2 regions of the Halomonas sp. SIMBA_159 genome follow, and region 1 is predicted to be linked to the other one. Evidence: riboswitches for the same ligand, from Rfam matches in the RefSeq annotation. Region 1 holds a riboswitch; the other holds the start of a gene.
The links. A riboswitch is a leader RNA that binds a small molecule or an ion and turns the genes downstream of it on or off. The one in region 1 is predicted to bind thiamine pyrophosphate.
Positions count from the first base shown of each region.

Region 2: another riboswitch for thiamine pyrophosphate. It lies ahead of thiM (hydroxyethylthiazole kinase); the one in region 1 lies ahead of R0J87_RS02575 (SLC5/6 family protein).

Region 1 covers NZ_JAWJBT010000003.1:47,532-50,933, reverse strand. The annotation lists gene R0J87_RS02590 (CoA-acylating methylmalonate-semialdehyde dehydrogenase) at 1-228, shown strand, start outside; gene R0J87_RS02585 (hypothetical protein) at 284-973, opposite strand; gene R0J87_RS02580 (peroxidase-related enzyme) at 1,161-1,772, shown strand; TPP riboswitch at 1,817-1,920, shown strand; gene R0J87_RS02575 (SLC5/6 family protein) at 1,910-3,301, shown strand; gene R0J87_RS02570 (sensor domain-containing diguanylate cyclase) at 3,365-3,402, shown strand, end outside.
Region 2 covers NZ_JAWJBT010000011.1:132,043-135,444, forward strand. The annotation lists gene R0J87_RS09130 (LysR family transcriptional regulator) at 1-170, opposite strand, end outside; gene thiE (thiamine phosphate synthase) at 167-781, opposite strand; gene thiM (hydroxyethylthiazole kinase) at 771-1,580, opposite strand; TPP riboswitch at 1,605-1,696, opposite strand; gene R0J87_RS09145 (hypothetical protein) at 1,746-2,090, opposite strand; gene R0J87_RS09150 (DUF2237 family protein) at 2,228-2,602, opposite strand; gene gloA (lactoylglutathione lyase) at 2,810-3,343, shown strand; gene R0J87_RS09160 (DUF6164 family protein) at 3,345-3,402, shown strand, end outside.

The sequences.
Region 1 (3,402 bases):
CGGCGTTTTGAAACCGACATCGACGTGGGCCAAATCGGCATCAACGTGCCGATTCCGGTGCCCGTTGCGTACTTCAGCTTTACCGGCTCGCGGGCGTCTAAACTGGGCGACTTGGGCCCTAACGGTAAGCAGGCCATTGCATTTTGGACGCAAACCAAAACGGTCACTGCCCGTTGGTTTGAGCCTGAAAATGTCTCTAGCGGTATTAACAGCACGATATCGCTGTAAACAATCGCTCAACACACCCCTTCTCCCTGCCGAGGGGAGAAGGGGGACGCGGGCATTAGCAGGGTTCAAACAGCGGTAAGCTGCTGGTGAGTAATTGCTTGATAGGGCCGAGCTGACTTTCGTGCAGTACCACCAAATAAGGGGCTTCAGGCTGTTCGTTGATTGGGGCGAGCAGGGCGAACTCACCCTCTTCCATATGGAATTCATGGATTTCACGAGGGCCATGAGGCGTGTCGCACTGCGAGCAGCGGTAGGTGTCATCTTCACCGTAGACCAAACGGTGGTACATCTTAAACAGTGTGTAGAGTGCCAACCCGCCCTCAAAGGCGGGCCAGCGTGCCGGTATTTCACGGATTTCATCGGTGAGGGATTTGCCCTCAGCCTGGGCGTCGGCGATGGCATGCGCCAGTGGAGCCGCTAAGATCGCTGTGTCGTCAGCAGGCAGTGGGGCATTCTGCTGTGCTGCCTTGGCAAAGCGATCAACGGCGATGTCAAAATCTTCAAGGCTGCGTAGTGGAAAGTCGGCATGTTGCAGGTCAGCCGGTTCGAAGCCGCCGTTTTCCCAACCGTGAATCACACGCAGCGTTACCTGCCCCCGCTGCATAGGGCGGGCAAGCAACGTGTGAAGCATGATACGAATATGCAGCTGGCGCTCATCCGTATCGTTTTCGAACGCACGGTAAGGGTCCGCGAAGAGTTCATGCAAACGCCCTGGCGTGTGCTCTTTTGCTTCAGAGTATGACATGGTGGTTTCCCTGTTAATGCACCGCTTTGCTCATAGCGTACGGCTCTTATGACGTCAATTCATTAAGAGTATGGCGAGCGTTAACGTGTATTGAAAGACTCTTTGGTTAGCAATTTGTTACCCAGCATTTTAAACAGACGTTTACCATCAACCACACAACGAACCATACAACAAAAAAGGTGCGCCCATGTCTGCCACGATTAGTCGTTTTAAACTGCCTGAAACGTTAGAGGATGTTCCCAGCGATATTCGTGATGCCATGCTGGCGGTTCAAGAAAAAGCTGGGTTTGTGCCAAATGTGTTTCTTATGTTGGCCCATCGACCTGACGAGTTTCGCGCCTTCTTTGCTTATCACGACGCTCTCATGGAGCGTGAGTCCGATACGCTGACCAAAGCTGAAAAAGAGATGATTGTGGTAGCTACCAGTGCCCACAATCGCTGTTTGTACTGTGTGGTGGCCCACGGCGCGCTGGTGCGCATTTACAGTAAAGACCCGCTGCTGGCCGATAATATCGCCATTAACCACCGGGTAGCAGCACTCAGTGAACGCCATCGCTGCATGCTCGATTTTGCGCTGCATAGTGCGATTGATGTGGGGGAGTTTTCGCCACAATGGCAAAGCCGCCTAGAAGAGGTGGGATTTACCCTAGATGACTGTTGGGACATTGGCGCCATTGCCGCGTTTTTTGGTATGTCGAACCGTTTGGTTACCTTAGCGGGAACGCCGCCCAACCCTGAATTTTATTTAATGGGACGCGTGCCCAAAAAGCCGGATGAATCCCCTCAATCAACATCGTAAGGCTTTACTAAGGCGCTACTTTGATTGAGGATAGCGCTCTCATTCACTGTCGCCAGGGGAGCCCAAAACGGGCTGAGAATGCGCATTTCGCAGACCCTGGAACCTGATCCGGTTTGTACCGGCGGAGGAAGTGCGACATGCCTTACCTAACGACTGTGGTACTTGGCGCAGCATTATGCTGCTTCGCTTTTTTAGGCCTCCGGGCACGGTTTGGAGGAGGTTCTCTGGATGACTACGTCACCGCGCGCAACTCGCAAACGGCGTCTACTCTCGGGCTGTCCTTTCTAGCGTCCGGCATGGGCGCGTGGATTCTCTTTGCCCCGCCGGAAATTGGTGCCTTTGTGGGCCCGGTAGCGCTACTGGGCTATGCCCTTGGTTCGGCGCTTCCGTTTATTGTGCTGGGGCTTTATGGGCCCAAAATACGCCAAGCGCTGCCTGAAGGGCGAAGCATCGCCGAGTTTGCGCAAGCCTGTTATGGCACCGGTGTGCGCCGTTTTGTGGCGCTGATCTCCGTTGCTTACATGGGCTGCTTTTTAGCCGCAGAGCTAACGGCCATTGGTGCCATTACAGCGCTGCTATCCGATGTGCCGCCTGCGCTGGTGATCATCAGCGTTGCGATGACTACATTGCTGTACACCGTGCTGGGCGGGCTGCGCGCTAGCTTGGCCACCGACCGTTGGCAGGCCTGGTTACTATTAGCCTTGTTATTGGCAGTCGCTAGCGTGACGTTGTGGCGGCTACCGACAATGCCCAACAATGCGGTGCTACCGTCATTACCATTGGGTAGTTCGCTCAGCGTGGCGTTAACCCTGGTGATTGCGGTGACGGCCGCCAACCTGTTTCATCAAGGCTACTGGCAGCGCGTGTGGGCAGCCAAAGATAGCGCAAGCCTGGGTAAAGGTGCCTGGCTGGGTGGCGGCATGACGGTGCTTGTCATTATGGTAATTGGTGGCGTGGGTATCATGGCTGCGATGAGTGGCGTGAGCCTGGGTGAGCCACCGATGCCATTTTTTGCCCTATTAAGCGATGCGCCTATCTGGATAACACTGCCTGCGCTGGTGCTGGCTGTCACTCTGGTAACCTCCAGTGTTGATACGCTCCAAAACGGCATCGCCTCGCTGTGGGCCAGTGGTGACGATACCCGTGCGCTTAATAAAGCTCGCTGGATAACCGTGGCGCTGATGGTGCCGGTGATCGTGATTGCCTTACAAGGCATATCGGTACTGCGGCTATTTCTAATTGCTGACTTGTTATGTGCCGCCATTGTGGTGCCGGTGCTGCTCGGCCTGTGGAAGCGTATGACGCCCTTGGCGGCGATCAGCGGTGGATTGGCAGGGTTTTTAGGGGCGGTGCTGCCCGGTTGGGTGAGTCAAGGGAGTTTATTAGCCGGTATGACCGCAGCCAGCTTCCCCAGCAGTATTCCTACCTTAGGCCCCTTTGTGGGGGCGTTACTGCTATCGAGCGTGGTGAGTGTGCTGATGGCGTTTGCCGTGGCTCGCCGTTCACTTACCGAAGAATCAAGGCGTTAAGCAGGAAGCCTCGTTTCGCGTTATGCTGTCAGCTGGTTAACTACTATTGTGGGTGCGATCACCATGAGCCACCTGTTACCGCCTGACGAAAACGCTCGTTT
Region 2 (3,402 bases), on a different contig from region 1:
TGCAGCCGCCTCGTGGTGCGCTGAATCAAGCGCGCGCCCAGTGCTTCCTCTAGCGCCATTACCTGCCGAGACACCCGCGTGCGCGAGAGATCTAATGCCTCGGCGGCGCGGGTGTAGCTGCCAAGCTCTGCCACTTTGACAAAGGCCGCTAGCTGGTCGAGCTGAATCATAGAGCGCGAAATGCCAGCGCCGCTTGGTAAGGGTCGGGCTGGCCACAAATAGCGGAGATCACCGCAAGGCCGTTGGCCCCTGTGGCCCTCACCTGGGCGGCATGCTGCGCTTTTAAACCTCCAATCGCCACGCTTGGCAGGGGGCAGGCGCTGGCCAGCGTCGCTAAGCCATCAAAGCCAATCGGCTGAGCGTGGTCTTGCTTACTGACGGTCGCAAACACCGGCCCCAAACCCACGTAATCCAGCAGCGCCACGGGGACGTTGTGCAACTGCTCCAGCGTATTAATCGATAGCCCAATAATGGCCTGTGACCCCAACGCTTGGCGCGCCTCCTGAACGGCCGTATCACTCTGACCAACGTGCAGGCCATCGGCCTGGCTAGCCACGGCAACGTTGAGCCGGTCGTTGATGATTAACGGCACACCGGTGCCTGCCAGGAGCGCTTTAAGCCGCTGCGCCTGAGCGGTCATCGCCTCGTTGCTGGCGTGTTTGTCGCGCAGTTGCACCATGGTGACCCCGCCTTTCACGGCAGCCTCCACTGTGGCTTCCAGGCCTGCTTTTGCACACAGGGCCGCATCGGTGACTAAATAGAGCGAAAGATCACACCGCATGCAGTGCCTCCAGCTGGCTAAGGGAAGAGAGGTCATCCGGCGTGAGGGAATACAGCGCATCCAGGAGCGCCACTTGAAAGCTGCCCGGCCCGTTGGCCTGTTGCCCAGCACGGCTGCCTGCAATGCTGAAGCATGCCAGCGCCGCCAGCGTGGCCGCCAGCGGGGCGTTTCGGTTAGCGGCCACAAACCCGGCCACCAGGGCGCTTAACCCACAGCCTAGGGTGGTCACGCGGGGCATCATGGAATGCCCACCCGTTAACCGGTAATGGTGGGTGCCATCGGTAATAAAGTCGGTTTCTCCGGTCATCGCGACGATGCAGCGCTGCTGCTGGGCTAAATCAATGGCGGCTTGGGCGGCATCCTCTGTCGTTGCCGTCGCGTCAACACCACGCCCTTGGCTAGCAAGACCGGCGAGCGCCATCACTTCTGATGCATTGGCACGAATAACCGTCGGCTGGTGGGTCAGCAGTTCAGTACACACTTGCTGACGAAAGGAGGTCGCACCAACGGCGACGGGATCTAATACCCAAGGCGTACCGGTTTCGTTTGCTGCGCGTGCGGCAAGCGCCATCGACGCTGCCCAAGGGGAAGAGATCGTACCAATGTTGATCGAGAGCGCACCTGCAATGGCGGTGAATTCCGCCACTTCTTCCGGGGCGTGTAGCATGGCGGGCGAGGCCCCGGTAGCCAACAATAGGTTAGCCGTGCTGTTCATCGCGACATAGTTGGTCATGCAGTGAACGAGCGGGGTGGTGTCGCGCAATGTGGCGAGCATCTCGCCAAGCGGTGGGTGGGTCATAGCATCCTCCCGGCAAAGGAGGTGGTGAAAAGCACCACGACTCCCTACGCCGGCGTTATCCGGTTCAGGTTCAAAGGGTGCTTCTCAGCCGCTATGCGGCGCCCCTGTCGTTGGTGGCTACTATCCTAGCCTTAAGCTGGGCTGTAAACCCCTGGCGGGAAAGACTTAACGAAAGGCGATGCGGGTGCCGTAGGTGAGCATTTCATCTGGCGTGATGGCACGGCCAGTTACGCCGATCATTTCATCGCCGCACTGGTCTGAGAAGGTCAGTACGCCGTGGGTCAGACCGAGCTGGCCAAGCGTGTCGCGAATTTCCCCGGTGCCTAGAAACGTACTGACTCGACCATGGGTATCGCTCAGATCCGATACTCCATTGGCATGATGAAAGCGCACTTTGTAGATACCGTCCATGGACTCCACTTCAACAATCGGCGAAAAGCCGTTCTGAATGGCATAGGCTAGCTGCTTTAGCGTAAGGCGGTCGCCAAGGGTCATATCGATTGCGGTCATGATGCACTCCTGCAGGACGCCATCAGTGAGGCATCGCTAGTCATTATGTAAAGATGTTGAATGAGAAGTGTAGAAGGATTGCATAGATTTTCCAGTGACGATTTTCTAATGATCAGCGGCGCGCTCTGCCATGGGCGTTAATGCACGGCATCCAGCGCGTGCTGCTGCAATTTAATCAGCGGGATAATCTCTAAAGTACGCTCGTTAGTGCCGGATAAAATCACGGGCGGCGCTAAGCCAACCTGGGCGGCTTCGGCCCAGCGGTGCGCGCATAAGCACCAGCGGTCACCCGGTTTTAGGCCAGGAAAGCCATACGCTGGGCGTGGTGTGACCAAATCGTTGCCTTGCGCCTTTGAGAAAGCGAGAAATTCCTCAGTCACCATCGCGCATACCGAATGGATGCCCGCATCATCAGGGCCAACGCGACAAAACCCATCGCGATAGAAGCCGGTTTTAGGGTCGTGGCAGCAGGGTGTTAACGGTTCACCCAGCACATTTCGATCACGGGACATAAAGGCTCCTTGGGAGAAGGGCTGGAATTCTTCATTCCGCGCCCTCATAACAGGGGGAATAAGCCGTGCCGTCAGCACACAGTAGCCTGTGTGAGAAGGCGGGCGATGTTGAAAGTCTAAGCCTTGTACAAAGTAATACGTTCGTCAAAGAATTTGCGCAATAGCAGCGCTGCTTGAATGATGGCCCAAACCGAAGAGGAGAGTTGTATGTCGTATCAAGGTGAACAGCACCCAGGCGTTGCCCCGGCAGCCCCGCAAACCGAAGGCTTTCGTTTAAACCACACAATGCTGCGGGTCAAAGACCCTGAGCGCGCTCTAGCGTTCTACTCCAAGGTGTTTGGCATGCAGTTGCTGCGGCGGCTGGACTTTGAAGAGATGCAGTTCTCGCTCTACTTCCTGGCTAACGTAGAAGCCAACGACAGCGTGCCTGAAGAGACCCAGGCCCGCACCGCTTGGACCTTCAGCCAGAAGGGCCTGCTGGAGCTGACCCACAACTGGGGCACCGAAAACGAGCAGGACTTTGCCTACCACGATGGCAACGCAGAGCCGCAAGGCTTCGGGCACATCTGCTTTAGCGTGCCGGACTTAGAGGCCGCCCAAGCGTGGTTTGACGAGCACGACGTCACCTTCGTGAAACGTGCCGACCAAGGCAAGATGAAAGACGTGATCTTCGTGAAAGATGCCGACGGCTACTGGATCGAAGTGATTCAAGCGGACCGCATGGCAGCGATGGGCGACTAATATGGCCCACTTGCTGTTTCGGTTGCGACATGTCACCGACGAAGAGGCCATGGAAGTTC